Regions from separate parts of the Thalassospira sp. ABD4_177 genome, predicted to be linked through region 2. Evidence: riboswitches for the same ligand, from Rfam matches in the RefSeq annotation. Region 2 holds a riboswitch; the other holds the start of a gene.

Region 1 (16,013 bases), on a different contig from region 2:
GGAAACCGGGCAGGTCAATCATGCCACGATCAAGCCAGGCAGAGCCAAACTGAATGTATCTGATGGGTCAGGCCCGTGTCAGGCCGGCATGGCCGATGCTGGCTTCGCGATAGACCGAAGGCGGCATCGATAACAAACGTCTGAAATCGCGCGAGAAATGGGCATTATCGGTAAAACCGCACCAAAAGCCGATCTCGCCGACCGACAGGTTGGTGCCATAGAGCAAGCGACAGGCTTCACGTACCCGCACCAGACGCAAAAGGTCGGAGAACCGGCTGTTGGCCTGCTGCAGGCGGCGCTGCAAGGTGCGGCCGGATGTGTCGAGTGCAGCCGCCACTTCGTCAATCGTCCAGCTGCGTCCGATATCATGTTCAAGCACGGTGCAAAGTTGCTGCACCACCGGGCGCTGTGCCCCGATCGAAGGAGCGGTTCCCGGCATATTGGCCATGAACGGATAGGATGATGATACCTGTTCGAAACTGCCCCAGTTGATCCGGAACCGCAAACCGCGCCCGGAAAAGGCAAGCTTGTCGATGATGCGACCCTTGCGCATGACGCGGACGGCCGGCCCGTGACTGGGCAAAATGGTCGCGTCCATGTCTTCTGCCCCGGCTGCCTCAAGCAAGCCGATCAGGAACCCAAGCAACAACAGGTTTTCCACCCGTGCGGGTGGCTGCCCCCGGACAACGCCACGATGGATGGTCATGGATTTCCCGGTCACGGCAAATTCGCTTCGCGCGCGGGCATGAGAATAGCCTTCCAGACGGCGCCAGCGATCCGCAATCACCGCAGGCGTTGCCGAATGGCGCAACATGGTCAGGATGGCTTCCTGTTCCTTGGCCGCCAAATAGCGCCCCAGACGCACAAGGACAGCCGGACCATTGACCTCTTCAAGGGCCAGCATGATGCTGCGCAACTTGGCAGAAGTCACAACCGTGCCAGCCGGCACAAGGTCATAGCCCCGCGGCAACCATGCCAGTTGCCGGATCAGGGCAACATGCAAACCAAAAGAGACAAATTCCTGCATCAAAACGAGCCAAAAGGATGAAATTTGGCGCGATCATACAAACTATTGATATGACTGTCAGCGCCGAACCCAAAATGTCACGAAGCTGTTACATTTACCGGATTTCGCGAGAATCCGTACTTAACGGCATGCGCAGCTGCATGACGGGGCATTGCCCGAAAGGTGTCGCCATGTCACTGTTTAAAGCACCTTCTGACATTCCCAGACAATACGGATTGATAACGTGATCAAGGTTCTTTTCGTCTGTACCGGCAATATCTGTCGTTCGCCCACCGCCGATGGTGTTTTTCGCAAGCTGGTCCGCGAAGCCGGGCTCGAAGATCACATCCGCGTTGATAGCTGCGGCCTGTCGGCCTATCACGTTGGCGAATTGCCCGATCCGCGATCCCGCGAAATGGCCAAAAGTCGTGGCATTGATCTGAGCGACATCCGATCGCGCAAGATCAAACCCGATGACTATCTGCAATTTGATTATGTGCTGGCGATGGATCACAGACATTTGCGCGATATGCGCCGTCAGGCACCCAACACCCATCAAAATCGCATTGAGCTGTTTCTTGATTACCATCCGACACTGGCCGGGCAAAGCGTGCCGGACCCGTATTACGGCGGTGCCAACGGATTTGTCGATGTCTTTGACATGATCGAGGAAGCCTCAAACAAGCTTCTATCCGACATTCGTGAAAAGCACGGCGTCTAGGTCGCGTTTATGACCAGGGATTGTCATGGATAAAACCGCGCTCGCAGATCTGATCAAACGCCACACGGGATCGGCCCTGCGATCCGTCACCCCGCTTTCGGGCGGGTGCGTTGCTGATGTCATGCGGGCTGATCTTGATGATGGCCGCGAACTGGTGATCAAGCAAAGCAATCGTAGCGACGCCGGCCTTGCGATCGAGGCGGATATGCTGCGCTATTTCAGGGCACATTCGCCGATCAACTGCCCGGACGTTGTTTATGCGGACGATACATGCCTGGTGATGACCTATATCGCCAATGACAACCGCATGAGCCGATCTGTACAGCTTGATCTGGCAGAAAAACTCGCCGCCCAGCATCAAGTCACCTCCACCGCATTCGGACTTGAGTTTGACACCCTGATCGGCGGCTTACCCCAACCCAATACCCCTGAAGAAAACTGGATCACCTTCTTTGCCGAGCACCGGTTGCACCACATGGCACAACTGGCACTGCACGAGGGTAAACTGCCCGGCAGCATGGCCGCGCGCATTGATCGGTTGATTGAGCGTCTTGATCGCTATTTACCAAAAGACAGCAAGCCCTCCTTGCTGCATGGCGATCTGTGGGGTGGCAATATCCTGTGTCAGTCCGACAAGCTGGCAGGCCTGATTGACCCGGCGATTTATTATGGCGACCCGGAAATCGAACTGGCGTTCGGGACGTTATTTGGCGATCTGACACCAGAATTCTTTGGGCGCTACAACGAAATACTGCCAATTTCGCCCGGCTTCTTTGAGGAACGCCGTGATTTGTATAACCTTTACCCGCTATTGGTTCATGTTCGCCTGTTTGGGGGACATTATGTCGGTTCCTTTGACCACATCCTTGCCCGATTTGGTCAATAGCATCCGACAACTGCCTAAGAGTTGATGAGAGAAATACGCACATAAAAGGGGATGAGAGAGTTGAAAATTCTAGTTGGAGCCACCGTCGCGCTGACCATGACGGTCAGTATTGCCGCCATCGCCCATGAAGGCGCGACCGGTGTGGTGAAGGAACGCATGGATGGCATGAAGGCCATCGGCCAGCAGGTCAAAATCATGGTGCCGATGATGAAGGGTGCCCTACCATATGACCCGGAACAGGTCGCAAAATCCGCCGCCATTATTGAAGGCCATTCCGGCGAAACCTTTACTGCCCTTTTCCCCGAAGGCAGCAACGAACATCCGTCCGAAGCCCTTTCTGACATTTGGGATGACTGGTCGACATTCACCGATCTTTCCAACGAACTGAATGCCAAGGCCGGTCATCTTAAAACCGTTGCATCCAATGGCGGTTCGGAAGACGGCTTCAAGGCCGCCCTTGGTCAGATGATGCGGACCTGTAAATCCTGCCATAGCGATTTCAAGGACTAGCTCGAACGCAAACGGCATCGTTCATGAAAAAAGGCCGCAGCATCTGCTGCGGCCTTATACATTGAGAGGCACGAACATTTGGTATGATGTTCGTGCCTCTTTTCATTTGGGAGCCTGCGTATACGCAGGCTCCCGGATCCGTGAGGTGTTGATGCGGCCTTGGATTTTTACATCCGTAAAAAAGCTGAACACTCACGGTCTCTGGAGGCATTGTCGAACCGCTGGAAGAGCTTTGACGCTCGAGTATAAGGAGGACATTGCCGTGTCTTATACTACCCGTTTTGTTGGTATCGATGTATCAAAATCCTCGCTTGATCTGTGCATTTTACCAGACAAACACACCCTGCGCTTTGCCAATTCAGAAACCGGGATTGCAGACCTGATCGCCAGACTGCAGGCTTTCCCGGGGCTGGAGCGGATTGTTCTGGAGCCAACCGGCGGCTATCAACGCCTTCTGGTTCGAGCTTTGCAAGCTGCACAATTACCTGTTTCAAAGGTCAATGCCCTTCTGATCCGCCACTTTGCCAAAGCGTCAGGAACCCTGAGCAAAACAGACAGGATTGATGCCTTTGTACTGGCTGATTACGGCCAACGCATGTCGCCGCGCCTGATGGCCAGAACAGATGAAGCCCGCTATAAACTCGCTGATTTTGTTGCCCGTCGGCGCCAACTTACACACATGCTGATCCAGGAGAAGAACCGGCTTGAGAAGCCTGATAATCCGGCTCGGGCCCTGATCGAGGAAACCGTCAACTTCCTCACCCGTCAGAGACAGGAGGTCGAGAAGCTGATGCGCGAGTGTGTAGACTCATCCCCGGAATTGACGGCGATATTACATGTTCTGTTGACCCAGAAGGGAGTGGGTTTTGTAACGGCTTGTGTGCTGATCGCTGAATTGCCCGAGATCGGATTGCTTGAAAAAGGGCAGATTGCAAAGTTGGTCGGTGTCGCCCCAATCAACAGGGATAGCGGTCTGTTCCAGGGCAAAAGAATGATTGGCGGCGGACGTATGGAAGTGCGCAATGCTCTTTACTACGCCGCATTACCGGCAATACGCTTCGACCCGCTGCTGCGCGACTTCTATAAGCGCCTGACTGAAAACGGAAAACCAGGAAAGGTTGCTGTCATTGCCGTCGTCAGAAAAATGGTCACGATCCTCAATGCGAGAATGCGTGACCACTATGCTTTAATACTTGACGGTTAATACCGCTGCTTTTTGTATGGCAGGATCGGATTGGTGTTAGCGACCGATCATGGCAAAGAATTCGCGACGCGTGATCGGATCATCGCGGAACGCCCCCAGCATCCGGCTGGTTACCATGGAAACGCCGGTCTTGTGGACACCGCGCGTGCTCATGCATTGGTGGTTGGCATCGATCACCACCGCAACACCAAGCGGATCAAGTTCTTCCTGAATGGTGTTGGCGACCTGTGCCGTCATCTTTTCCTGAATCTGCAGGCGTTTGGCATAGACCTCCACCACACGGGCCAGCTTGGAAATACCGACAACACGGCGGCGCGGCAGATAGGCGACATGGGCAACCCCGATGATCGGCACCATGTGATGTTCACAATAGGATTCGACGCGAATGTCGCGCAGAACGACCATCTCGTCATAGCCGTCGGTTTCTTCGAACGTCCGGCGCAGGATTTCTGCCGGGTCCTGCTGATAACCGGCAAAGAATTCGCCATAAGAGCGTGCCACACGATCAGGGGTTCCGCGCAGACCTTCGCGGTCGGGATCGTCCCCGGCCCAACGCAGAAGTGTCCGGACCGCTTCTTCTGCTTCTTCGCGTGTCGGACGCTTCACCGGGTTATGTTCGCTGCACATACCAAATCCTTTTGTCATATTCCGCAGGATTAACGCCTGCCTTGGTGGGGCTCCTGACCCGCTTTAACTGATACTGTTGGCTGATCCGATCAGTTCACAGTGTGTTGCCCATGCGGACTGTCGAGCGAAAAGGCCGGAATCGCAATATCAAAATGATTGCCGTCCATATCCGTCATCTCGAAAGTCCCGACCATGAAGCCGCTTGGCGTGGTCAATGGCGCGCCACTTGTGTAATTGAAACTTTCACCGCACGCCAGAACAGGCTGTTCGCCAACGACGCCCGGGCCTTTGACCTCCTGGGTTTCGCCCCGCGAATCCGTAATCTGCCAATGACGGTTCAACAACTGAACGGTTTTTGATCCAAGATTTTCAATCTCGATACGATAGGCCCAAACATAACGATGGGTTTCCGGATCTGATTCGTCCTCTAGGAACATCGGCTTTACCGATACCTTGATGTCGTGGGTTACGGTCGAATACATGCATATCTCCGGGCCAAGGGTGTTCCAGTCAAATTTGCGTCAGCCAAGATTGCGATAGATGGACCTTTATGCAGGGTCAGGACCTATTAATTTGGTTCGAATGGTCGATCAGATTTGTTCGGATACGCGAAGCAAAAATGCCGGAAGATATACATCTTTCAAGTTTTTGCGACAAAGTAGGCCGTGCAAATCTGATCGATCTGCAAGACATACGTTATATTTGCGAGCTCCTACGTCAAACCCCTTGCACGGGGTTCCCACCCGCTCTGCGGGCTTTTCCTTGGATCCCACATATATAACGTATGCCATTCCAATCAAATTAATAGGTCCTGACCCTAAACAATCCGTCCCGAAACTACCAGTCGCCTGTCAAAACAAACCGGCATAAGATCGGGGCGAATACTAAAGGGCCCGCACAATGTACGGGCCGGATCGATGTCAGGATTACTGTTGCTTCAAGCTTTTAAACAGCAAGGGCCGCCAACAGATCTTCCTTGAGGTCATCAACATCCTCCAGACCGACAGATAGACGCAGCATGCCTTCGGTAATGCCCATCGTTACCTTGTCCTCGGCTGGCACACGTTGGTGGGTCGTGGTCCAGGGATGGGTCGCCAGACTTTTTGCATCGCCAAGGTTGTTGGAAATATCAATCAGCTTGAGGTTATCAAGCAGCGAGAATGCCGCTGCCTTGCCCCCGGCAAGCTCAATCGCAATCAATCCACCACCACGGCCAGACATCTGGCGCATTGCCAATTCGTGCTGCGGGTGACTTTTCAGTCCCGGATACAGAACGCGTGACACCTGTGGCTGTTCCGTAAGGAATTCGGCCAATGCAGTTGCATTGCGAATGTGCTGATCAACACGCAGGCTCAGGGTTTCAAGACCCTTGAGTAGCACCCAGGCATTGAATGCGCTCATGCTCGGCCCGGTATGACGCAGGAAAGTGGTCAGATGTTCGTCGTGCCATTCCTTGTCGTTAAACAGGATCGCCCCGCCAAGGCAACGGCCCTGACCATCGATATGTTTGGTCGCGGAATAGACGACAATATCAGCACCCAGTTCCATCGGCTTTTGCAGGATCGGGGTGGCGAACACGTTATCGACAATCACCTTTGCACCGGCCTTGTGCGCCAGTTCAGAGATAAAGGCGATATCAAGAACTTCAAGCGTCGGATTGGATGGGGTTTCAAGGAAAACCGCATCTGCCGGTTTCGACAGCGCCTTTTCCCATGCGTCTTTGTCGGTGCCATCCACCAGTTCGGTTTCAACCCCGAACCGCGGCAGAAGCGTGGTCAGGATAAATTCACACGATCCGAACAAGGCGCGCGATCCAACCACGCGACCACCGGCCTTGGTGCTGGCTGCCAATGCATTCCACACCGCTGACATGCCCGATGCCGTCGCACGGCAATATTGCGCGCCCTCGATCAGGGCAAGGCGCTCTTCGAACATCCCAACGGTCGGATTGGCAAAACGGGAATAGACATAGCGTTCCGGGCCACTGCCATCAAAGGAGGCCTCTGCCTCAGCAGCGGTGTCATACACATAGCCGGAATTCATAAAGATGGCTTCGGAAGTCTCGCAAAAGCCGCTGCGCGCTGTGCCGCCACGTACAGAACGGGTCGCCGCGCGCCAGTTATCGGAAGCCTTTTTTTCGGTCGTCATCGTCTTGCTCCTACATGCCCGGATATTGGTGTGATCCGGACACAAAAAAACCCTGACCGGCGTGAATGGGTCAGGGCCGAAGCCAGAACACCCCTCTTTAGCGATTTTTTACGTGGCCGCAAGCCGGTCGACAAATCCCACGATGCGGTGACGATACGACCAGTTTTCCCCTACGTCAAGCGCCACACCCTCAGGATTTTTGCGCATATCCGGGTGCGCTTGCACATCGGATAACACAATCGCAGCTCACGGAATGGTGAAAGCAGTTCATAAGCAAGTTTTGAAATTTCTCTCTAATGTTGGAACAAATAATGCGATCCTGTTTTTCGGGATTTGCACATCGTAGCGAACACACGACTTGCAAGAGCCTGAAATAAATGACCAAAACCAGTTCAATGGTGTCACACTTGTCCGACCAGAAACCAGAATTCCCGGCAGAAATCAAAGGCACCCCCAAGCCGCTCTGGCGCAAGCTTTTGCCGGTGATGATCCTGATTTGCGGACTGGTTCTGGCATGGGCGAGCGGTATCCTTGATGTGCTGTCATTTGATACGCTGCGTGAAAACCGCGACCTGTTGCAGGGTTTTGTTGCCGGCAATCCGGTTTCAAGCATTCTGGTCTTTGTGGGGCTTTATGTTGTTTCGGTCGCCCTGTCTCTGCCAATCGGATCGATCCTGACCATTACCGGTGGCTTTCTGTTCGGATCGTTTCTTGCGACGACCTATGTTGTGGTCGGGGCCACCATTGGCGCGACAATTGTTTATCTTGCCGCGCGCTATGCATTTTATGATCTGATGCGGGCCAAGGCCGGTAACGCCGTTCGCAAGATGGAAGAAGGCTTTGCTGAAAACGCCTTCAGCTATCTGATGGTGTTGCGCCTGATCCCGATTTTCCCGTTCTGGCTGGTCAATCTTGTGCCCGCCCTTCTTGGGGTCAAATTGCGCTCCTTTGTTCTGGGGACCATGATCGGCATTATTCCGGGTACTTTCGTCTATGCCTCTATCGGCGATGGACTTGGCGCCTTGTTTGATCAGGGCAAGACGCCTGATCTTGGCATCATCTTTGAACCGCGTATCCTGACCCCGATCATCGGACTGGCCGTGCTGGCCCTGTTGCCAGTCGCCTATAAAAAACTGCGCCAACGTAAAAACGGGGCCAACTCAAATGAGTAAAATTATCGATACCGATATCTGCGTGATTGGCGCCGGGTCCGGCGGCCTGTCTGTCGCGGCGGGTGCGGTCCAGATGGGCGCAAAGGTTGTCCTGATCGAAAAGGGCAAGATGGGGGGCGATTGCCTTAATACAGGTTGCGTTCCGTCCAAGGCGCTTTTGGCGGCCGGTCATGCCGCGGAAAATGCGCGCCGCGCATCACGGTTTGGTGTTGCGACCGGTCAAGTCGATGTCGATTTTGGCCGTGCAATTGATCATGTGCATTCCGTCATTGCGGGCATTGCCCCGCATGATTCGGTCGAGCGATTCGAAGAACTCGGCTGCACCGTAATTCAGGCCGAAGCACACTTTACCAGCCCGCGCGAAGTCATTGCTGGCGACACCACAATCAGGGCCAAACGCTTTGTCATTGCCACGGGTTCGCGCGCGGCTGTTCCGCCGATCCCGGGACTGGAAAGCGTTTGCTATTTCACCAACGAAACCATTTTTGAAAACCGTAGCCGCCCGGATCATCTGATCATTATTGGCGGCGGCCCCATTGGCTTGGAAATGGCGCAGGCCCATCACCAGCTCGGCGCAAAGGTCACCGTGATTGAGATGGGGACCATCCTGCCCAAGGACGATCCGGATCTGGTGGCTGTGGTGCGTGACCGCATCAAGGCCGATGGCATCAGTCTTTATGAAGGTGCCAAAACCAAGGAAGTCCTTGATGTAAATGATCAGATCAGGGTCGTGATCGAACATCAGGGTATCGAGATCACCCTTGAAGGCAGCCACCTTTTGCTGGCAACCGGCCGCAAGCCCAATGTGGAAACTCTTGGCCTGTCAGATGCCGGTATTGAGCACAGCGACCGCGGCATTTCGGTTGATGCCCGTCTGCGCACCTCAAACCGTAAGGTGTTTGCGATTGGTGATGTCACCGGCGGGCTGCAATTTACCCACATGGCGGGATATGACGCGGGCATCGTGATCCGCAATGCGCTTTTCCACCTTCCGGCCAAGGTCGATCACAGTGGCGTGCCATGGGTAACTTATACCAGCCCGGAACTGGCACAGGTCGGCCTGACCGAAACAGCCGCGCGCGAGAAGTTCGGCGATGATATCCGCGTTGTGACATGGGACTACGCGGAAAACGACCGCGCCCGCGCAGAAGCCGAAACCGAAGGCTTCATCAAGGTCATCACCACGCCAAAGGGCCGAATTCTTGGCGCTGCCATTGTCGGGCGGCAGGCAGGCGAGCTGATCGGCGTCTGGTCACTTACCATCAGCAAGAAAATGAAGATCGGCGCCATTGCCGGGATGATTGCGCCCTATCCGACCCTTGGCGAACTGTCCAAACGCGTCGCCGGCACCTGGTACACGCCCAGCCTGTTTAGCGAAAAAACGCGCAAGCTGGTGCGGTTCCTGCTTAAGTTCGGATAACCGGCTTGCCTGAATCGCGCATGAAAACAAGCACCTGTATTGCTGTACTTTTTTCGCCTTATTGGCCTAACATCCAAACATGAATAACCGGCATCTCAAATTGCCCCCCTGGGCCAAATCGCTTTCCGCGCGCCTTCTGGTGCTGACGGTAAGCTTTGTGATGCTGGCAGAGGTGTTTGTTTTTGCCCCCTCTGTCGCGCGCTTTCGCATTGACTGGCTCAAGGCGCATCTTGATTCAGGCTATCTCGCCGCCCTTGCCCTTGAAGCCACACCCGACCAGATGATCCCCGACGATCTTGAACGTGAACTTCTTTCCAATGCCGGGATTGAGGCGGTCATCCTGCGCCGCGAAGATCGCAAATTGCTGCTTCAGCGTGATGACATGCCCGCCAAGGTCGACAAGGAAGTTCAGCTGACAGATTTCTCGATCCCGATGGCGCTGATGGAGGGGTTATCAACCCTTAGCCAGACCGAAAATCGGGTATTGCGCGTGGTTGGCATGCCATCCATGGCGCCAGATTTCGAGATCGAAGTCCTTGTTCACGAAGATCGCCTGACCGAGGCGATGCGCAATTTCGGCTGGCGGGTGTTCGGCCTGTCGCTGATGATCTCGTTCTTTACCGCAGGCCTGGTCTATTTCGCGCTTAACCGTCTGCTGGTCCGCCCGATGCGGACATTGACCCATGACATGATTCGTTTTCGCGAAGACCCGCAGGACAAAGCTGCCCTGATCACGCCGGGCGAACGTGATGACGAGATTGGTGTGGCGCGCCAGGAACTGGCGATGATGCAGCAAGACATTCAGGCGATGCTTAATCAGCGCCGCCGCCTTGCCGCCCTTGGCACGGCAGCCACCAAGATCAGTCATGATCTGCGCAATGCGTTGGCCACCTCGATGCTGATGACAGAACAACTTGCCAAAAGCGAAGATGACGAAGTCCGCGCTGTTGTGCCACGCCTGTTATCATCGATGGAACGCGCGGTTTATATCAGTGAACAAACCCTGTCATTTGCGCGTGAAACCCCGCCGCCGCGTGATTTGGCGACCTTTACCCTGATTGAGCTGATTGAAGAAATCCGTGATCAGATCTTGCTGCAAAAATGCGAGCAGCTTCTTGATGGTGTTATGGGTGATGCGCGCAAGGACGATGAACCCTGCCCAACCCGTATCGAGATCGACCTTCCCGACGATGTCATGCTTGAAGCCGATTACGACATGCTGTTTCGCGCCTTTAGCAACCTGATGCGCAACCCGATCGAAGCCGGGGCCACTGTTGTAACCATCACCCACAAAATTCAGCCTGAACCAGAAAGCGGCGCGGAAAGCCGCACCGAACCGGAAAAATCTCGCAATTTCATTGATGTTGTCATCACCGATAACGGCCCGGGACTGCCTGAAAAGGCGATCAAGAACCTGTTCGTACCGTTTGCCGGCAGTGGACGCGAAGGCGGTACGGGACTTGGTCTTGCCATCGCGCGCGAACTGATCAGCACCCATAACGGTGAACTTAGCCTCACTGCAACAGGACCAGACGGCGCTGTTTTCACAGTCAAATTACCGATCAACAGTTGATTTCTGCGGCATCGCACCACCGCAACGCACCCAAATCATAGATTTTTTCTATCGAATTTTATTTGATATTCGATTTTATCTTTTGATTGGCATTTGTCACTTTGGGTTATGGCGATGCCGGGCCTGATCCCGATCCCCGATCCGCTCCTGACCCAAGGTTCGGTGTCGCCACCTGATTTACTGCCGTACCCTATTGATTTTGAAGCCGCCCGATACCCTGTTGCAGCTGTCCCCTTGGCTGGACTTCAAGAAATACGGAACGACAAAGCCCCATAATCCTTGCCGGATTATCATCAGGGGCCCCGTACCGGTCCCCGCCCTCAAAACCCCTTGCCCACATCCGGGAAAGGGGTGTTTTTTATCGCTGTGTTTCAGGTTGGCCGCACCATCGACTGACGAATATCGTCAATCTGTTGTCGTAAAAAACAACCTTGCGCGTGATCATTGATCAGGCCCATCGCCTGCATGAAGGCAAACGCGGTCGTCGGCCCGACAAACTTCCATCCCCGTTTTTTGAGATCCTTGGAAAGTGCAACCGACGTTGGCGATGTCGACGCTGACTGTGGAGGGTCAACTTCGTCTGGTTTCGGTTCAAAGCGCCAAAAATATGCGGCAAGTGACCCTTCCCGGGCGACCATCACGCAGGCCCGTTTGGCATTATTAATCGATGCTTCGATCTTGCCGCGATGTCGGATGATCCCGGCATCCGCAAGCAGGCGCTCAACATCCCCATCATCAAATTCCGCAACCTTGTGGAAATCAAAACCGGCAAAGGCTTTGCGGAAATTTTCGCGCTTGCTCAGGATCGTGCGCCAGCTTAATCCCGACTGAAACCCTTCAAGACAGATTTTCTCAAACAGCCGGATGTCATCGGTAACCGGAAAGCCCCATTCCGTGTCGTGATAGGCGTTAAATTCGGGCGCAGCATCACACCATGCGCACCGACATTTTCCGTCCGTTCCGATTGTTGTTTTGCTCATGGTTCAAGCCATCAGAAAATTAAGGCGTTGATCCGTGCGCGCGGGCGAGATTTCATAAATCTCAGTTGTAACGATGCCTTCAGCAACGAATGGGTCATCATTCACACGGGCTTCAATCGCATCTCGTGACACACCATGCGCCAGAACGGCACCGCCCATATTGGGTTGCAGGCTCCCGACCATCAGAAACACACCATCATCAAAGCCTTGCTTGATCCATGCTTTGTGCGCGTCCATGAATTCCAGGGCCTTTTCGCGATTTTCAGCAAACTTCAAAAAAATCGTAAACATCCTCTACTCCCTGATTGAGTTGTTGGTGGTGGCAAGTCTGGCAATCTGATCGTCAAGCCAGGCACACATCAGATCGACCTCGTGATGCAAGAAACCATCATCGTCAAACGCATTGGCAAGGGTCGCGACACCCTGGCTTCGGCCAAGGACATGCATGGCCAGTTCATCCGATCTTTCGCCAAAGCCCAACCGTTCGAACTGGCGACATAACCAGCTGCGAAACAGAGTAAACAGTGCGGCGGCATCGCTTTTCGCGGCATGGTTCAACTTCGCCAATTCTGACGACAACGTCCCCACCGGGCAGCCGAATTTCCGGATCTTCTCGCCATTAACAATCAAGATATGAATGAAGCTTCGAATGCGTTCAGCGGGGTCTGATCCGGTCACTTCCCATCGATCAAGCATCTGCTCGGTAGTGGCAAGACGCCGGTTGATCACGCTATCAAGGATGTCATCCTTGGTTTTGAAGTGGTGATAGAAATTGCCACGCGATATGCCGACACTGGCCGCAATAGCTGCAAATGACGTGGCTTCAAACCCTTGCTGATAAAATAGCAGGTCCGCTGCCTCGATAATTCGATCCCGTGTTTCTGCTGCCATGTTTTGATCTATCCGCACAATTCAACCTGATTTAGGACGTTTGTCCTATTTCTAGAATTAGGTCAATTGTCCTATAATGTCAACCACATGAAAAAGCACCTGCAAGCGTCGCCTGCAGGTGCTTGAAATTTTCGCGCTAATCGTTTTGAGTTTTGTTTAGTCCCGCCAGAAGGCCGGGAACAGCAGGACCAGAACCGTAAAGACCTCGAGACGGCCAATCAGCATCCCGATCGACATCAGCCACTTGGCCCCGTCCGGCAGGGTTGCGAAGTTCCCCGACGGCCCGACAATTGGTCCCAGACCCGGCCCAACATTGGCAATTGCCGTACCGGCACTCGACACCGCGGTAATGAAATCGAGCCCCATCGCGCCAAGGGCCGCCGCAAGCACCACAAAGCAGAAAACAAACAGGAAGAAGAAGCTCAATACCGATTCCGTAACATCTTCGGACAGCGGTTTGCGGTTGTAGTACGCAATGAAAACACCGTGCGGGCGCAGCATGTGCGACAGCTGAATTTTGGCGATCTCATACAAAACCTGAAGACGGAAGATTTTCACCCCGCAGGTTGTCGAGCCCGCACAGCCACCAATAAACATGACAAAGAAGAATACCGTCACCGCAAACGGCCCCCACAAACCGTAATCCGTGGTGGCATAGCCGGTACCGGTCATGACCGAAATGATATTGAACGACGTAAAGCGCAACGCATACAGGAAGTCGACACCATTGGTTTTGGAATGCCACAGTGCGAGACTGACAATGATCGTCACTGCAATTGTAATGAACCAGCGCACCTGACTGTCCCGAAACAGCGGTTTCCCCTGTCCACGCAGCATTTGCAGATACAGGATGAATGGCAGCGCCCCGGTCGCCATGCCCAGCGTAATGATGACATCGATTGTCGCATTGTCGTAATGCCCGATCGACGCATCCTTGGTCGAAAACCCGCCGGTCGCAATCGTTGTCATTGCGTGGGCAATCGCATCAAATGGCGTCATGCCCGCCGACCACAACATGATCGCCCAAAGGGCGGTAAAGCCCAGATAAAGCATCGCAATGCCCATGGCGATCTGGGTCGCACGCGGGAACGCCTTGTCAGACTTATCGGAGTTTTCCATGCGGAAAAGCTGCATACCACCAACGCGCAGCATCGGCATGACGGCAATCGCCATGACAATAATCCCGATCCCGCCCAGCCACTGCAACAAAGCCCGCCATAGCAAGATCCCCTGCGGCGCACTATCAAGGCCGACCATCACCGTCGACCCGGTCGTGGAGATACCCGACATCGCCTCAAAGAACGCGTCGGTATAGGACATATCCAGATCGGAAAAGGCAAATGGCAAGGCGGACGCCGCAGTCAAAACCAGCCAGCTTAACGTCGTCAGAATAAAGGCCTGGCGCGAGTTGATCTTAAGATTATCCATGCGGTTCATCATGATCAATGCGCCGCCGACAAACAGCGACACAAAGGACGCCGCCGAGAACACGATCCAGTCGCGTTGACCGTAATACAGGTCAACCAGTGCCGGGATAAACATGCCGATCGACAACGTACATAGCAGAATGCCAACGATGAAAAGAATGGGACGGAAATCGATCAATGAAACGCCTCTTGGCACATACGCCGTGCAATCCCCCCGGGAAAACGGCATATGGTGCGTCTGATGTTCTGTTCTGGGAGGCACTGCATACCCGAAAAACCGGTCAACATGTACCCCATTCATCACAAGCAGCGAAATTCTTGGCACATGACGCCACAATGTCCAGTCCTTTTCATCCTTTACTCACGCGAACACCCTGACAAAACAAGCAAGTTCCCCATAAAAACAGCCAGTATTCGCCATCGCCGCCCGGTTCGCATTCCCCAAATAGAAACGCTGCACGGCCCCCGATAATCCCAGACATCCCCCGCACATACGCCAAGAATTCCCGCGATTTCGATATGCTGGGCGACCGGTCAGAAAGGTTCAAAATCGCGCCCCGGTTTCGATAGACTTCCCCAACAGCAATTGCCCCATACAAACCGGCGGGTAATTGATTTGTGTCGTGCAACATGACTCAGTTTCCCCTAGATTAGGCTGGCCATAAACGATGTATACAATCATCGATTGCCACCTGTGACTGTCTATTGGGAGCTTCCCGTGCGGGGAAAGAAACTATACTTCGCGATTGTTCTGTGCGTCTTGCTTGCTGTCGGGTTTCTGACAACAAGCTTTGTGAGCTTTTATGTCGCGCGCGATTCCCTTGAAGAACAAATCTCCGAAAGCACGCTGCCGCTCACCAGCGACAACATCTATTCAGAAATTCAGCGCGATCTGCTGCAGCCGATCTTTATTTCTTCGCTGATGGCGCATGACACCTTCTTTCGCGACTGGGTGCTGTCGGGTGAGACAGATCAGGAACGGATCACCAAGTATCTTGCCGAGATCCAGTCACGCTACGACACCATCACGTCCTATTTCATCTCCGAGGAAACCCGGAACTACTATCACCCGACCGGCGTGATCAAGCAGGTCAGTGAAGATGATCCGGCAGATGGCTGGTATTTCCGGGCGCGCGACAGCAAGCAGCCCTATGAAATCAACATCGATCAGGACACGGTCGACCGGTCACGCATGTCGATTTTCGTCAATTACCAGGTGCGTGATTATGACGGCAATGTCATCGGCATTACCGGTGTGGGGCTTGCCGTCAGTTCTGTGACCAACCTGATCGAGACCTATCAGGCACGCTATGGCCGAACGATCTATTTCATCGATACCGAAGGCCACGTCACCCTGCGCGGCAGCGGCTTTGGCGATGCGCACAGCCTGCAGGAACGCCCGGGCATGCGCAATCAGGCGACCAAAATCCTGACATCGCCGGGCGCGT
Region 2 (16,013 bases):
TGATCAAATCCGGACGTGCACGCCGGACAACCTATTCCTCATACAATTTGATTTACGCGGTTTTGGCACATCGCCATAAAAAAATCCCGCAGGGCGCAAACCCCACGGGACTTTTCAATTATTTTGAATAATCGGTCAGATTATTCAGGAAGTTTGAATACCGGCAGGACCGAGCCTTCATACTTGGTTTCGATGAATTTGCGGACCGCATCATCATGATAGGATTCAACCAGCGTCTTGACCCACGGCTCGTCCTTGCGCGATGTCTGGGTGACGATCACGTTAGCATACGGGCTGTCATTGCCTTCGATTGCAATGGAATCCTTGATCGGGTTCAGACCGGCTTCGAGCGCGTAGTTGGTGTTAATCGCCGACGCATCCAGATCATCAAGCGAACGCGGCAGCTGGGCCGCATCGAGCTCTACAAAGCTGATATCCTTGGGATTTTCGATGACGTCAAGCGGGCTGACGACAAGACCAACCGCCGGATCAACCTTGATCAGACCATGGGACTGCAACACCAGAAGCGCACGGCCGCCATTGGTCGGATCGTTCGGAATGCCGACTTCGGCACCTTCGGGCAGCTCATCAAGGCTTTTGATTTTGTTGGAATAAATGCCCATCGGGGTCAGGATGTTGTACCCAACCACCGACAGCTCATAACCACGGTCCTTGATCTGGTTATCCAAATACGGCACATGCTGGAAGCTGTTGGCATCCAGATCGCCATCATCAAGCGCCTGGTTCGGGATAACATAGTCCGAGAAGCTGACCAGTTCGATGTCCAAGCCCTTGGTGGCAGCCACCTTGACGACTTCTTCCATGACTTCTTCATGCGCACCCGGGGTGACGCCGATCTTGATCGCGTCATTGGCCAGTGCCGGACCGGTAAGCGCCGATGCGAGAACCGCAGCCGCCGTCAGTTTAAAGAAAAACCGCATTGTAAAACTCCTTGTTTTCTTTTGGGTTTGTGCGGGAATTTGACGAATGTGAGCAATCCTCACATTCGGAATTTGTTCGATGAAAGGCTCAGATATTCCGCTTGTCGGCCTTGCGCGCCAGATAGTCGCCAAAGCTTTGCACGGCCTGCACGACAACGATCAGGGTGATGACAACGGCGGCCATCACATCCGGGCGGAACCGCTGATAGCCATAGCGAATACCAAGATCACCAAGGCCACCGGCACCAACCGCACCCACCATCGCGGAATAGCCAATCAGGGTCACCGCGGTCAGGGTCAGACCGTGAATGATACCGGGCAGTGCTTCGGGCAGAAGAACCTTGGTCACGACCTGCACCGGGCGCGCCCCCATGGCCTGGGCCGCTTCGATCAGGCCGCCATCCACTTCGCGGATCGCCCCTTCGATGATGCGGGCAATGAACGGGATGGCAGCAACCGTCAGCGGTACAATCGCCGCCGAAGTCCCGATGGAGGTCCCCACGACAAAGCGGGTAAACGGAATGATCGCGACCGCAAGAATGATGAAAGGCACGGAGCGCGTCGCATTGACCAGCGGGCCAAACAGGCGCTGGAACCACAGCGCTTCAAACAGCTCTCCACGGCCGGATGTTGCCAGCAAGACACCGAGCGGCAAGCCAAACACCGTGGCGATGCTGAGCGAAACCGCAACCATGTAAACGGTTTCCCAGGTCGCCTGCAGCAGAATGGGTGCAAGGGTTGAAAACATGACTTAGCCCTCCTGCCCGGCTGCAGCACCGGTGGTCGTGTTGGTGGTCTTATTGTTTGCATCCGATCCGGCGCGGAAATCCATGAATTCATCGGCCAGAAGTGACTGGGTGGTCGCGTGCTTGGGATCAGCAAAGATGCCATCAACCCCGCCTTCTTCGACGATCACGCCGCCATCCATCACCGCCACACGGTCACAGAGCGCTTTGACCACCGCCATTTCATGGGTGATCACGACCATGGTCAGGCCGAGGCGTTTGTTGATGTCTTTAAGCAGGGTCAGTATCTGACGGGTGGTTTCCGGATCAAGGGCCGAGGTGACCTCGTCACAGAGCAAAACCTTGGGGTTTGATGACAGCGCGCGTGCAATACCGACACGCTGTTTCTGGCCCCCGGAAAGTTCAGCCGGATAGCGATCACGCTTTTCTTCAAGCCCGACAAGCGGCAATAGCGGATCAACCGCCTTGGCAATATCGGCCTTGCTGGCACCGGCCAGTTCAAGCGGAAGTGCGATATTGTCATAGACCGTGCGCGAAGACAGAAGGTTGAAGTGCTGGAACACCATGCCAAGCTGACGGCGGAACAGCGGCAAATCACGTTTGGACAGGGTCGTGACATTGGTGCCATCGACCGTGACCGTCCCGGATGTCGGGTATTCAAGCAGGTTGATGCAGCGGATGAGCGTGGATTTGCCTGCACCGGAACGGCCAATGACGCCAACGATTTCGCCTGCTGCAATATCAAGATTGATGCCGCGCAATGCGATATGTTCGTCGCTGCCACGCCGGGCCGCATAAGTTTTATGGACGTTCGAGAGCCGGATCATGGGTCTCAACCTTTCCGTAGATACAAAAAAACCGCCGCGGCTTAACCGAGGCGGTCGTACATACGGAGCATATACGCCCTCTCGCTTTAGCCGCATTTTTAGCGCGCCCGCAAGCTGAGGAGCAAATCGGCGCGATCAATGAGTCCTGTGTATCTGACTAGACGTCATTGTTCAATGACAATGACCATGCATTTTACGCATGGCGCGTATTACAACCCGATATATTACAGTTGTTTAAGTGTTTATGTTCAATTGAGAGCTACGCCCCCCAGCCCGTTTTAGGATCACCGACCGCACAAACTATCAATAGGGCGACACGCCAAGTTCATCCCACATCCAGGAAACATCGACCTCTCGCAGGGGACTGCCTTCCGGGCTTGATTCCAGATGGTTTTCGAGCAGTTTAATCCACTGCACCAGTTCTGCAGTATCCTCGGGCTGGCGTGATTTCGACAATTCACGCGGGGTCTTCTGATCCAGTGCCGGAACCGGCTGGTCGATTAGTTGACGATAATACTGATCAGCCATTTCAATCTGGGTTGCGTAGAGTTGTGGATCATCGCGCGATGGCAAACGATCCGCATCTGCGCCATGTTCGCCCTCATCGGCTTCGACAATCCGGACCACCGGTCTCCCGACCTTGCCTTCGAGGAAAGCCGCAATCATGTTTGCACCACGCTCTGCGCGCTCAAACGAATTGGTCGTAAGAAACAAATTCCGGCCTTCCAGTTCCACATTTCCAAGAACAGTTCCACCTGTATCCATTGTTGTGGACAATATCCTGACATTTTGATCGCTGACTTCCGCCTGCGTTGCCGGTTTATCCGTTTCCAGCCAATTCCAGAACTTGGCCGTTTCTATCTTGAGCTCGGGGATATTATTAAGAATGGGCCGCAGCTTTGCCTGTGTGATCCCCTTTGACAGCGGAAACCGCACTTCGTGCCATTCAATCGGATCACCGTCGGTATTCACCAGCACCGGCATATCGGGGTCAAGAATGCGTGATACACAGTGACGGACATAGACACTGCTGCACAAGCTTGCCAAGCTCTCTGTTTCATCAATATCGGGCAATGCCAGATCACCCTTGTCGAGCTCAGCCAAGGCGGCGGACAAATCCGGATCATCTGCTTCGCTGGTCATTTCGGTCGTGAGTTTCATCATATCGGCAGGGCTGATTTCTGCCATCAGATCCACTACCTCAAGAACCTCAGCAACCATATCCGCATCCAGAGGCAGAAGACCGCCGGTAAACTGCACCTTGCCATTAACATTCAAAAGCCGCCCGGCTACCCGGTCCCACTGCCTGAGAAAATGGGTTCCGGATTTCTCACTCACCCAGACCGGTTCATCTGCTTCCATGATATCGCGGGCAAAAAAGCCTTCGTCCTTTTTTATCCCGGAAATTTCGTACAGGCGGATTCGAGATTCTTTCAGCGCGCGGATATAGTTGCGTATGGCTGGCTTTTCTTTCCATCCCCGGCGTTTGAGATATTCATCGGCAAGGTTGAGATTTCCGGGAAAGATTTTTGTGACAAAATCCTCGAAAATATAGCCGTTCAGTACGGCACCGAAATCCTCAGAAAACAGATCAAAAATATCGTCGAAATCAAGATCAAACCGGTCACATGTGTCGCCCAGGTGTTCTTCAACCATTTCACCATAATGGTCCTGCCACTCCGGACGCTGTGACCACGCCATCAGGTTCACCAAGGGATGTCTGTCTACCATGAAAATACTCCTTCGAAGCCTGAGCGCTTTGCCCGGCACTCAGCTTTCGGCCTTTTTCTCCCACGATCCTTGCGGGGTTTGCTGCCAGTAGGACAGTTTGTGGCCGGCGTCTTTCCAGTCTTTCCAGCGGGTGCGGGCCTCGGCCACGGCATCATGGTCGCGGTCATCAAACAGCATGATGACGCGTTCATACTCGCCGACCTTCTCGCTCATGGCGCGGTCGGTCAGAAACAGGAATTGGGCACCGTTGGGATTTTCATCCTCATCGGTCAGCCAGACCGGCTGCATTTCCGCATCGCCATCGGATTTCGAACCATGGGGCAACCAGCTTGCCGGGTCATAGGTCCAAAGCAGGGTATTGATGGCTTCAATGCGTTGGTCATTGCCGGTCATCACCACGGCACGCTTTTCGCGCTCCAATGTTTTGGAGAGCAATGTGGGCAAGGCCCGTTCCAGCGGCATGCTGGTGAGATGGTAAAACCAGATATCAGCCATAAGGCGGTTTTATCCCGAACATGAAAATGGGGCAAGGTGATCAACACCCTGCCCCACAAAATCCATTCCAGCGCAGTGCGCGCGGGCTTAGTTTTCGTAGTTATCAGCGACAAAGCGATCAAGCAGACGCACGCCAAAGCCGGTCGCGCCCTTGGGCGTGACTTCCTTGTCGGACGTTGACCAGGCCATGGCGGCGATATCAAGATGCGCCCACGGGCGGTCCTTGGTGATAAAGCGCTTGAGGAACTGGGCAGCCGTGATCGAGCCCGCCGCACGACCGCCGACATTTTTCATGTCGGCAATGTCGGATTTGAGCTGCTTGTCATAACCAGATCCCAGCGGCAGACGCCAGACGGTTTCATCAACCGAAAGACCGGCCGTGCTGATCTGGGTCGCCAGATCATCATTGTTGGCGAACAGACCGGCATTTTCATGGCCAAGTGCAATGATGACCGCCCCGGTCAGGGTTGCGAGATCGACGATCAAACGCGGATCGTGTTTTTCCTGCACATAGGTCAGCGCATCACACAGAACCAGACGGCCTTCGGCGTCGGTATTGATGACTTCGATCGTCTGACCGGACATGGAGGTCACAACATCGCCCGGACGCTGTGCGGTCGATGACGGCATGTTTTCCACCAGACCAACCACGCCGATCACGTTGCATTTCGCCTTACGACCCGCCAGCGCCTTCATCAGGCCGGAAACCACACCGGCCCCGCCCATATCGAACTTCATGTCTTCCATGCCAGCAGCCGGTTTGAGCGAGATACCACCGGTATCAAAGGTCACACCCTTGCCGACAAAGGCGACCGGAGCGTCCTTTTTCTTGCCGCCGTTCCAGCGCATGACAACCATGGCCGGTTTCTGGGCCGATCCCATGGCAACGCCCAGAAGCGCACCCATGCCAAGCTTTTTCATTTCCTTTTCGTCAAGGACTTCAATCTCGACCCCGAGCTTTTCGAGCGCCTTGACTTCCTTGGTGAAGCTTTCGGGATGGAGAACGTTGGCCGGCTCGGACACCAGATCGCGGGTGAAGAACACGCCTTCGACAACCTTTTTGGCAGAATCAAACTGCTTCTTGGCGTCCTTGTGATCGTGGGCTGAAATCTTCAGCGCCTTGAGGACCGGCTTGTCTTCCTTGGTTTCGGTGGTGCGGTATTTGTCGAAACGATAATCGCGCAGCATCGCACCGGTTGCGAAATCAGACGCCAGACCTTCCATGTCAAAGAGAACGGAAAGCTCCTTCTCGCCGGTCGAGATGGCACGCGTGGTGACAGACCCGCCCAGTTTCTGGGCGGCAATCACGTCAAATTCGGCTTCCTTGCCGATCCCGAAAATGATCACGCGCGACAGATCGACATTGGCCGGTGCCAGCACCTGCAGGCTCTGGCCCGATTTGCCCTTGAAGGTCGACGCCTTGATCGCCTTGGTGATCGCACCACCGGTTGCCTCATCAAGTGCAACGGCACTGGGCATCAGATCGGCACCTTCGGTCGCAAAGGCGATAACCGCACCGCTTTTCGGAATGGCGAGATCGGAAAACGTGATCTTCATGGTGAACAGGACTCCTGTCATGTTTCGGGGCGCGCGGTCCTTATCAAGCAACCGCGCATCAAAATGCTGCTCCTAATCTAGCGTGAATAACGCGCTTGAAAAGGCTTATCGTTGAAAAAGGTGTCGGATTTCAATGAAATGAAACGCGCAAGCACTCTTAAATTTTATGAACACTCAAAAACATCGATGCTCATTCTACTTTAGCGTACGTTTAACCATACCGCTTCTCGCAGGAATGGCCAGTTTCTCCAAGGATTCCAAATGTTGATACAGCTCAGCGAACATGACATGCGTCAATATACTAAGCTCCACATTTCCCGAGAAGATATTGCATTTTCCCGCCAATGCGCTGCTTACATACGTAAAAAAGGATACTTCCATAAACCTTGGAAAAGAGGAAATGCCTACTTCCATCAATGTAATTATGTCACTTCATTGATAGTGAGTTACGCGCGTCCATTTTCACCCGGCAGAGGCGGTCACAATTTCCCTAAGAAACTAATTCCATACAATGATGCAGAGATGCGTCTTCACAACGATATTTGTGAAAAAAGAAATAAAATCAGCGCACACTCAGATCCAGGGCTATGGCGACTACAACCTTGGAAGCATGAAGATGTTCAAACAGTAATTACATCTCAGCCAGATGCATATTTATCGCCGTCAGAGATAGACTGTTTTCTTAAAATGACACCACCCTTGCAATCTGCCATTCAGGATAAGATGCGAGAGATCATGTCCAAATACTAGCTAACGAAGTCACTCAAAGCAGCCTACCCAGAAATTAAACCGACTTGAAAATTGACATTGCGCAGAGACTTGCGAACAAAAACATTACATCATAATTTTATGGTATATTGTTCGCATTATCGGAAGAAGACCCCATGCAGCCTTTTATTCCCCGCCGTCTGGAGCCCGTTGCCTTTGCCTTTTTGCTTTCGGGCATCCAGTCCTTTCTGATTTCAGGCATCGCGACATCGATCGCGATTTCGGACTGGTCGAAGTTTTTTGAATTGTGGATGGGGGCTTATGTGTCGTCCTGGGCGATTGCGTTCCCGGGTGTGCTGGTTGTCGCACCGCTGGTGCGCAAGATCCTGAAACGGATCGTCAAACAAGACAGCAGCACGCAGGCGGCCTGAGCCACGGTTCATCAGCCGAAATCAAACAGCGAAAGCGACGGGTTGGATTTGATATATTCCACCTCGTCGTTTTCGACATCGCCTGTGCTATGCCAGCCGTGGCTTTCATAAAAGCCATGCGCGCGGTTATCGGGATTGGCCCCGGTGGTGAGCGAGATGTCATTACATCCCTTGGCAAACAGCCAGTCTTCGGCGGTGCGCAGCAAAGCCGCACCGACCCCGCGCCCTTCAAATTCCGGATCGACAAATAGCGCCCAAAGGGTGGCCTCGCTCGGGATCGCAATCGCGAACCCGGCAGCCGAGCCATCCAGATCGGCAAGCCAGATGCCATAACCCTGGGTAAGCCATTTGCCAAAGGCCGCCTTGGTGATGCCGCGTTCGGCGAGTTCAGACGCCGAGAGATGGTTTTCGCGCACGCGGCTTCGGATGGCAAAGATTGCCCCGACATCGCCCAATCGTGCTTTGCGAATTTTCATCCCGGCCACTGTGTGTGCTTTCTTATCAACCGCATCAAACTGGGCGGCAATGTAGCGATATGACGCGAGAGTGCCAGCGAAATCGTCAGGTCGCTGCTCCAACCGAACCTTAACCAGTGTCATCCCCGCGAAAGCGGGGATCTACAAGGCACCACCGCGCGATGGATTCCGGGTCTGCGCTTCTCGCTCCGCCCGGAATGACGGGGTTCGTCAGGATGTGGGTTTTAGCCGCACCGGCAGGCGTTTCGGGCCCCACTGGCCCGGCTGCGCCTGAAACACACCGGCACAATGGGTGCCGCAGCTTTTGCACGCCCCATGGGCATCAAGGTTCCAGTCAGACAACTGATACCAGTCGCGCCCGATCAGGATCTCGCCGCAGGCATGGCAGAAGGTGCTGCTGTGGGATTTGTCATGGACGTTGCCGACATAGGCATAGCGGATGCCGTTTTGCATGGCGATCCTGCGCGCACGCACCAGTGTTTCGGGCGGGGTGCGCGGGGTATCCATCATTTTCCAGTCGGGGTGGAAGGCCGAAAAATGCATTGGCACATCGGGGCCGAGTTCATCATGGACCCATGACGTCATTTCATGGAACTCGGCGTCGCCATCATTCTCGCCCGGGATCACAAGATTGGTCAGCTCCACCCAGACGCCGGTTTCATGACGGAGATATTTAAGCGTTTCCAGCACATCATCCAGATGGGCCGAGCATAGCTGATGATAAAAGCGATCCGTAAAACCCTTCAGATCGACATTGGCGGCATCCATATGGCGGAAGAATTCCACGCGCGCCTCATCACCAATATAGCCCGCCGTCACCGCCACGGTCCGTAAACCCATTTCACGGCAGGCAATGGCGACATCGACGGCATATTCGAGAAAGATCACCGGATCATTATAGGTGAACGCCACCGCAGAGCAGCCATAAGCCTTGGCGGTCTTGGCGATCATTTCAGGTGTCGCGAGCGAGGAAAGCTTATCCATCTCGCGCGCTTTGGAGATTTCGTAATTCTGGCAGAACTTGCAGGTCAGGTTACAGCCCGCCGTGCCAAAGGACAGGATCGGGGTTCCGGGCAGAAAGTGATTGAGCGGCTTCTTCTCGATCGGGTCAATGCAAAAGCCCGAGGATCGCCCCCACGTCGTCAGCACCATCTGATCGCCCTGGCGCGCGCGGACAAAACACAAGCCCCGCTGCCCGTCCTTCAGCTTGCAAAAGCGCGGGCAGACGTCGCACTGAATGCGGCCATCCTCAAGATGGTGCCAGTAGCGGGCCGGGACGGTATCGGAATTGCTTTGCAACACTAAACCATAGAAAAGCTTGTCTATCCTCTCAACTGTTAAGCTATCATGCTATGGCTTGTACGCGTAACACGAAAACAACCAAGGGAAGTGCTTTGATGCTGTTCTTTGAGAGAATGAAATCCCAACGAGGAGAATGGCCGAAAACTTTTGAGAAAGATCATTTTCCTCAGGAAGCACGCGCGCAATGTTGGCAGATTTTGGAAAACAGAGAAATCAGCTACGGAAATATCGTCGAACAAGTACGACATGCTTTAGGCGTTTATCGGTTAAACTCTGCCGGTAATCCCAGAGGATACATGGAGAACTACAGCTACGCGCGAGAACTAAATCAATTTCTTCATAATGGGCTCGAGGGCGGCGAGACATTAAAAGACGTAGAATACGCATTGACTGTTCTAGAACTAATGCTTTGTGACTGCAGTGACTATCAGGGAAAAGATGACGCGATATATCGCGTAAATTATCGCCTTAGACTCGCTGGCGTTGGCTTCAAGTTTAGCTCTATGAATCTTGTTCCTGTCGATGATGAAGAACTAACAAATGATGCTGTAATTCCAACCATCAGCCTGTTGAATCAAGACCTTTTTACAGACGCATATGGCTATCTTCGCCAAGCATTCATAGATTACAAAACTGGTTCGAGTGAGAGCCTTCAGAACGCAATAGACAATACCGTAAAAGCCGTCGAGGCGACCCTCAAAACAATCTTCGATGACTTGGGTATACAGTATAGCGCCAGAGACACCTATATGCCCTTGGTTCAAAAAGCGTCAGAGAACGGTCTATTTCCTGCTATTTCATCTGATAAACTTGCTCCGATCACCAACCAGCTAAAGGGGCTTGGCGAAATACGGAATCGGGAAAGCGGACATGGTGGACCAGATAAAGCGGTCTCCGATAAAGCTGTGCGCCTTGCGATCCATCATGCCACTGCCAATCTCCTTTATATTGTCGAAACGTACCTAGAACGTAACGATTAATAGTCACAAACCGAGTTCAATCATGACCATCATCCGCCCGCCTGCTGTTGCCGGGACGTTTTATCCGGCCGATGCCGATCTGCTGCGTAGCGAGATTGACGGGCTGATGGGTGCAGCTTTGCAGTCGGACGCTGCGCAGCAAGAAGCCACACCGCCCAAGGCGATCATTGTGCCGCATGCGGGTCTGATGTTTTCGGGCAGTCTGGCGGCGCTTGGCTTTGCCACGGTGAGGGCACTCAAGGACACCATCAAACGCATTGTGATCATTGGGCCGGCACACCGCATGGCGTTTCAGGGGATTGCTTTGGCGCGTGCCGATGGGTTTGCGACGCCACTTGGCACGATGCGCTGTGACCTGCCAGCACTGCAAAAGGCGTTGGCGTTGCCGCATGTGCAGATGCTTGATGAGGCGCACACGCTTGAGCACGGGCTTGAGATCGAATTGCCGTTTATCCAGCGCCTGTTTGGCGAGGGTGCTGATATCGGCATTGTGCCGCTTCTGGTCAGCCGGTGCAGCCCGCGGCAAGTGCATGAAGTGATCGAGAAGCTTTGGGGCGGGCCGGAAACCCTGATCGTGATTTCATCGGATCTGTCGCATTTCCATGATTATGACACCGCGCAACAGATGGATAATCGCACACGGACGATGATCGAGAATTTTGATGCCGAAAACATCGACACCAGCGATGCCTGTGGCGCGTTGCCGGTCGCCGGAATACTGATTGCGGCGCGCAATCGCGGCATGACGATCAAGACGCTTGGCATGCGCAATTCCGGCGATGTGACCGGCGATAAATCGCGTGTTGTCGGCTATGGTGCCTGGGCGCTTTATGACGGAAAGGCATCGGGGATGCAGGATGACGACGAGGACGGCGAGGATGATTTTACCAAGGCGACCGAACATCTGATCAAGACGCACGGGGCCGAGATGCTGGGCCTTTGTCGGCAATCGATCCTGCATGGGCTTGAGACCGGGGCGCCGCTTTCGGTTTCACCCAATGAATTTGGTCCGGCGTTGTCCGCACCGGGGGCGTGTTTTGTGACACTCAAGAAGGCCGGGCAGCTGCGCGGATGCATCGGGTCGATCATGGCGCATGCGCCGCTTGCGACTGATCTTTGCGAGAATGCGTTCAAGGCAGCATTCCGTGATCCGCGCTTTGCCGGATTATCACGCGAAGAGATCAATGATGATCTGGAGCTTTCGATATCGGTGCTGTCACCACCGCATCCATTTACCTTTGCCGATGAGGCGGATTTTGTTGCCAAGCTGACGCCGTTTGAGGACGGGATCATTCTGGCGGATGGCAATCGGCGGGGCTTGTTCCTGCCGCAAGTTTGGGATCAGCTGCCCGATCCGAAAGATTTCCTCGCCCACCTTAAGCGCAAGGCGGGGCTTGCGATGGATCACTGGTCACCCAATATGCGCGCAGAGCGGTTTATTACGCGCGGGATATCCTCACGGGATGCTTCCCCGAGCGGCTTTTGGGATCAGCAGGATTAAACGCCATGGCAAGCAAGACACAAGATGATACGCGCTACGCCGACTTCATCGCCGAGGTGGCGGAATGGGAAGGGGTTTGGGCGCTTTATCATAATGGCTGGCTGCTGCAGACAAACGACGCTGGCGAGAAATTCTGCCCGATCTTTGCATTGCGTGATGAAGCGAAAAGCTTTGCGGCCAGCATTCAAAGCGATCATGTACCCACCGCCATCACCCTTGTTGAATTGACCGAAAGCCTGATGGTGAAATGGCGGGCCGAGGAGATCATGGCGGGCATCTGCCCCACCCCGGGCAAGCCCGCGATTGTCGTCAGCCTTGATCAGCTGAGCGATGATCTGATGGCCGCGCTCAAGGACGTCATGGCCGAGCGGTTTGGCAAGCAAAGCTGAAAAGCGGCACTGGACCTTACGGTCAAAATTCCCTATTCCCGAGGGACAGATAACTTTTCCCGAGAGACGAGAGAGCCATGACCGTTGCCCTGCCCGCTGATGCCAATGCCCTTGAAAACGGACTCCTTGAAATCGCCCGCAAGGCCGGGGCCGCGATGATGGCAATCTATCAGACCGATTTCGAAGTGCGTTCCAAGGATGACGCCAGCCCGGTGACCGAGGCCGATGACGCGGCAGAGGCCGTGATTCTGCCGGGGCTGCGTGCGCTGACCCCGGATGTTAAAATCGTGTCCGAGGAAAGTGCCGCCAAGGGCGATGTGCCCGATGTGAATGGGGAGACCGATTTCTTCTGGCTGGTCGATCCGTTGGACGGCACCAAGGAATTCATCAAGCGCAATGGCGAGTTCACCGTCAATGTGGCCCTTATTGCCAAGGGAAAACCGGTTCTGGGCGTGGTGTATGCCCCGGCCATCGACAAGCTCTATTATGGCGGACCGGATGGTGCAAAGCTGATTGAAGGCAATGTCATGGAGCCGAAAACCACCGCCATTTCAGTGCGTGACATGCCCGAAGATGGTGTGGTCGTGGTCGGCTCCCGCTCGCACGGCGATCCCGAAGCGATGAAGGCGTTTCTGGGCGACCTTGCGGTCAAGGAAATGCGCCCGGCGGGAAGCTCGCTCAAGCTTTGTCTGGTCGCAGCCGGTGAAGCTGATCTTTATCCGCGTCTGGGCCCGACCATGGAATGGGATATCGGGGCCGGTCACGCGGTTCTGGCGGCAGCTGGTGGTGTGGTGGAAAATATGGACGGATCAGGATTCGTTTACGGCAAGGCCGATTTCCGCAACCCGTTCTTCATCGCACGCAGCCCAAGCGTGCCGGTCACCTATCAGAATTAAAGACCAGGCCAGAAGGAAAGACTGGGCCTGAAGTTAAGACTGGGCCAGAAGTTAAGACCAGGAACGACGCCTCACAACGAGGCGCCTTCGAACAAGGCCCGAGCCCCCCGAACCCCGAACACAAAACACCGGGGCTCGCCCCCTCATTGTTTCCAAATTTCGCCGACAGTACGGCTCACGGCACGATCAACGCCCGTCTGCAAGGCGTGATCGATTATGCCTTTGTGTCTGATTTTTAGACTGCCCGGCGCGTTATTTCCAAAAAAATTGAGTTATTTCAGTCTCCTTCTTGAAATCAGGTTGGACGGCACAAATTTGTATATCGCCAAAAATACTATGCAATTGGACAGCAATAGACCCATTTTGGGAGACTTAACGTATATGTTCCGGACTTCGATATCTCGCCTCATCATATCGCTACAAAGCCTTTTGCTGATCGGCTTTGTCAGTGTGACGGGCGTTCTCGCGTTTATCAGCTGGCAAAGCTCGGACAACGCATCTGAAATTTTGAATGCAACCCGCGCAGATCAGTCGCTCTTTTCCGCCGTTCTTGGCGTAAGGCAACAGATTTCCAAGACACAGACCGCACTGGTGTCGCAAGACAACCCGACAGCGGCCTTTGCCGAAACGCGCGCCATTGCTGATGAGAGTTTCGACACCGCGATGGCGGCCCTTGAAAATGTCGAGATTGATGGCGTTGAAGAACATATCGCCAATCTTCAGGCGGCATGGGCGGAACAGAACAGTCAGGAAGCAAAAATTGATGCCCTGACGAAACTTCCCAGAGACCAACGCAGCGTGCCCGAGGTCAAGGAATGGTCAAATTCGGTACGGGCCGTGGTTAACACCATTTTGGACGTATCGCTTGCAGTCGGGAATGATGTTCGGCTGCTTGATCCGTTTGTTGGCGAGATGATCCAGGTTCGACGTGCTTCATGGATGGTACGCGACAGGTTCGGCAGCCAATGTTCGCTTTTGCGTCCATATGTCTCAAACAATGAGCCCCTTACCGCTGAGGCCTTTGCCAGTTGGAACCAGCGCAAAGGTGGTTATCAGCTTATGTGGCGGGAAATTGATGACGTTATGGCCCGACCGGGCATTCCCCAGGCGCTGCTAAATGCGGTTCAAGTGGCGGAAGAAGCAACGCAATCAACGCAAGCAAAGCTGAATGACCTGCAAGCAGGTTTGAATGGTGGTGCGGCACCGGCAATGGCCGCGGCGGACTATACCGCACTTTGTAATGGCCCGTTTGATCAGATTGTTGCCGTCGGTCAAACCGCCATGAAAGAAGCCGTTCTGGGTGCCGAGGACAAAAAAGTATCCGCCGCGATTGCATTGGTTGTGGTGATCATTTGCCTTCTCCTTGCCCTGGCTCTTTCGGCATTTGCGATTGCATCTGTTCTTCGGCGTTTCTCAACCCCGATTGGCAGCCTGATGGTTGATGTCGAACGTCTTTCGCAAGCAGACTACAAAACCGAGGTGACAGAAACCGGCGCGCCCGATGAACTGGGTCGTCTTGCTAGTGCCCTTGAAGAGCTGCGTAAAAATGCGTTGCAGACCGAAGAACTGCGTGCAGCACAACAAAAAGCCCAGCAAGAGCAGATTGAAAAAGGGAAGCAACTGTCCGAGGCCGTCAGTGCCTTTGAACAGGGCTCCGCACGCATTGTGACAGCGGTGCGCCACGCATCGGGTGATATGCACGGCAATGCCGAACAACTATCGTCCATTGCGGAAAACACCGATCAACGCACCCAAGTGGTTGCCACGGCATCGGGCGAAGCATCGGGCAATGTGCAAACCGTTGCAGCAGCATCCGAGGAACTCAGTGCGTCGATCATTGAGGTTAACCAGCAAATCAACGGATCATCGCGTATGGCCAACGATGCGGTGGATGAAGTTGAACAAACCAACCAGTCGTTTGCGGAACTTCGCGAAGCCGCAGACAAGATTGGCGAAGTTGTTGAGCTGATCCAGAACATCGCATCGCAGACCAACCTTCTGGCGTTGAACGCAACGATTGAGGCCGCCCGTGCCGGTGATGCCGGCAAAGGTTTTGCCGTGGTTGCCAACGAGGTCAAAACCCTTGCCACTCAAACGCACAAGGCAACCGAGGAAATATCGGGCCAGATTGGCGGCATGCAAACGGCCGTTGGTTTGTGTGTTGATGCGATCACCGGGATCGGCACCAAGATCCACGCGATCAACGAGGCAATTTCGGCAATTGCCGCAGCCACCGAGGAACAATCATCGGCAACCCAGGAAATTGCCCGAAATGTCCAGCATGCCGCCACCGGCACGTCGGAAGTCTCGGACAATATTGCCTCGGTAACCGAAATGGCACGCGATACACGGCAAATGTCGGATGAGGTGCTGAAAGCATCTGCAGAGCTTTCAAGCCAGGCCGATGAACTGGGCCGTGAGGTTGAAGACTTCCTGTCGCGCGTCAGAGGCATCTGATCTGGTTTGATCTGATCTAGACGGAGGGGACCGACCCGTCGGGCCGTTTCGCACAAGATCTCACAAAAAATGGGCAGTGCATCACAGCGCTGCCCATTTTTTCTTGTCAATCACACCGACCACAAGACACATCATCAATGACGAAATTCATTTCGCGACAGCGCGCTTGAACTGAATTTCAAAGCCGCATCAGCAGCTTGTCGATGGCGCATTGCACCAATGGCAATTGGCGATTTTCCAACAAAGGTTAAAACGCCGCCATGCCGCGGTTTCATTGACTTTCCGGGTATTTTGCGCTATACATAATTTATCGCCACACAGAGTGTAGGTGACGTAAATAGCCGCCGGAATCACGGCGACGCGGTCTTGTCTCACTACTGCAGGGCGAGACAGGGCTAGAGCGTAAATTGGAGCCGCCATTTTCATGGCGGCTCTGCGCTGTTCGGGGCAGATTTTTCATCCGATCATGGTTGGTTTTTCAGGCTTGATTGCGGGCTTTGCGCGTGATCTTCCTTGTCATGGCTCTGCATCGTAGTTAGGTATTTGAGATAGATTATCTTTTCGCGGAACGTTGCA

The links. A riboswitch is a leader RNA that binds a small molecule or an ion and turns the genes downstream of it on or off. The one in region 2 is predicted to bind S-adenosylmethionine.
Region 1: it holds a riboswitch for S-adenosylmethionine, as region 2 does, so the genes downstream of both, metZ (O-succinylhomoserine sulfhydrylase) here and ACXAF0_RS13835 (methionine ABC transporter ATP-binding protein) in region 2, are expected to answer to the same signal.

The regions. Positions count from the first base shown of each region.
Region 1 is NZ_JBSWWO010000001.1:810,857-826,869, reverse strand. Features, by position in the region: gene ACXAF0_RS03820 (helix-turn-helix transcriptional regulator) at 68-1,027, opposite strand; gene ACXAF0_RS03815 (low molecular weight protein-tyrosine-phosphatase) at 1,251-1,727, shown strand; gene ACXAF0_RS03810 (fructosamine kinase family protein) at 1,753-2,613, shown strand; gene ACXAF0_RS03805 (c-type cytochrome) at 2,674-3,123, shown strand; gene ACXAF0_RS03800 (IS110 family transposase) at 3,386-4,327, shown strand; gene folE (GTP cyclohydrolase I FolE) at 4,364-4,954, opposite strand; gene apaG (Co2+/Mg2+ efflux protein ApaG) at 5,044-5,436, opposite strand; gene metZ (O-succinylhomoserine sulfhydrylase) at 5,900-7,102, opposite strand; SAM riboswitch at 7,179-7,253, opposite strand; gene ACXAF0_RS03780 (TVP38/TMEM64 family protein) at 7,480-8,274, shown strand; gene ACXAF0_RS03775 (dihydrolipoyl dehydrogenase family protein) at 8,267-9,694, shown strand; gene ACXAF0_RS03770 (ATP-binding protein) at 9,774-11,267, shown strand; gene ACXAF0_RS03765 (DNA-3-methyladenine glycosylase I) at 11,639-12,247, opposite strand; gene ACXAF0_RS03760 (YciI family protein) at 12,251-12,538, opposite strand; gene ACXAF0_RS03755 (TetR/AcrR family transcriptional regulator) at 12,542-13,138, opposite strand; gene ACXAF0_RS03750 (TrkH family potassium uptake protein) at 13,295-14,743, opposite strand; gene ACXAF0_RS03745 (sensor domain-containing diguanylate cyclase) at 15,284-16,013, shown strand, end outside.
Region 2 is NZ_JBSWWO010000002.1:237,127-253,139, forward strand. Features, by position in the region: gene ACXAF0_RS13825 (MetQ/NlpA family ABC transporter substrate-binding protein) at 141-941, opposite strand; gene ACXAF0_RS13830 (methionine ABC transporter permease) at 1,030-1,689, opposite strand; partial or broken gene ACXAF0_RS13835 (methionine ABC transporter ATP-binding protein) at 1,786-2,514, opposite strand; SAM riboswitch at 2,580-2,657, opposite strand; gene ACXAF0_RS13840 (hypothetical protein) at 2,818-4,284, opposite strand; gene ACXAF0_RS13845 (DNA polymerase III subunit chi) at 4,285-4,740, opposite strand; gene ACXAF0_RS13850 (leucyl aminopeptidase) at 4,828-6,297, opposite strand; gene ACXAF0_RS13855 (hypothetical protein) at 6,559-7,047, shown strand; gene ACXAF0_RS13860 (DUF2798 domain-containing protein) at 7,182-7,436, shown strand; gene ACXAF0_RS13865 (N-acetyltransferase family protein) at 7,448-7,912, opposite strand; gene amrS (AmmeMemoRadiSam system radical SAM enzyme) at 8,123-9,211, opposite strand; gene ACXAF0_RS13875 (DUF7014 domain-containing protein) at 9,310-10,194, shown strand; gene amrB (AmmeMemoRadiSam system protein B) at 10,217-11,695, shown strand; gene ACXAF0_RS13885 (DUF2750 domain-containing protein) at 11,701-12,084, shown strand; gene cysQ (3'(2'),5'-bisphosphate nucleotidase CysQ) at 12,162-12,980, shown strand; gene ACXAF0_RS13895 (methyl-accepting chemotaxis protein) at 13,362-15,437, shown strand; gene ACXAF0_RS13900 (L-threonylcarbamoyladenylate synthase) at 16,013-16,013, shown strand, end outside.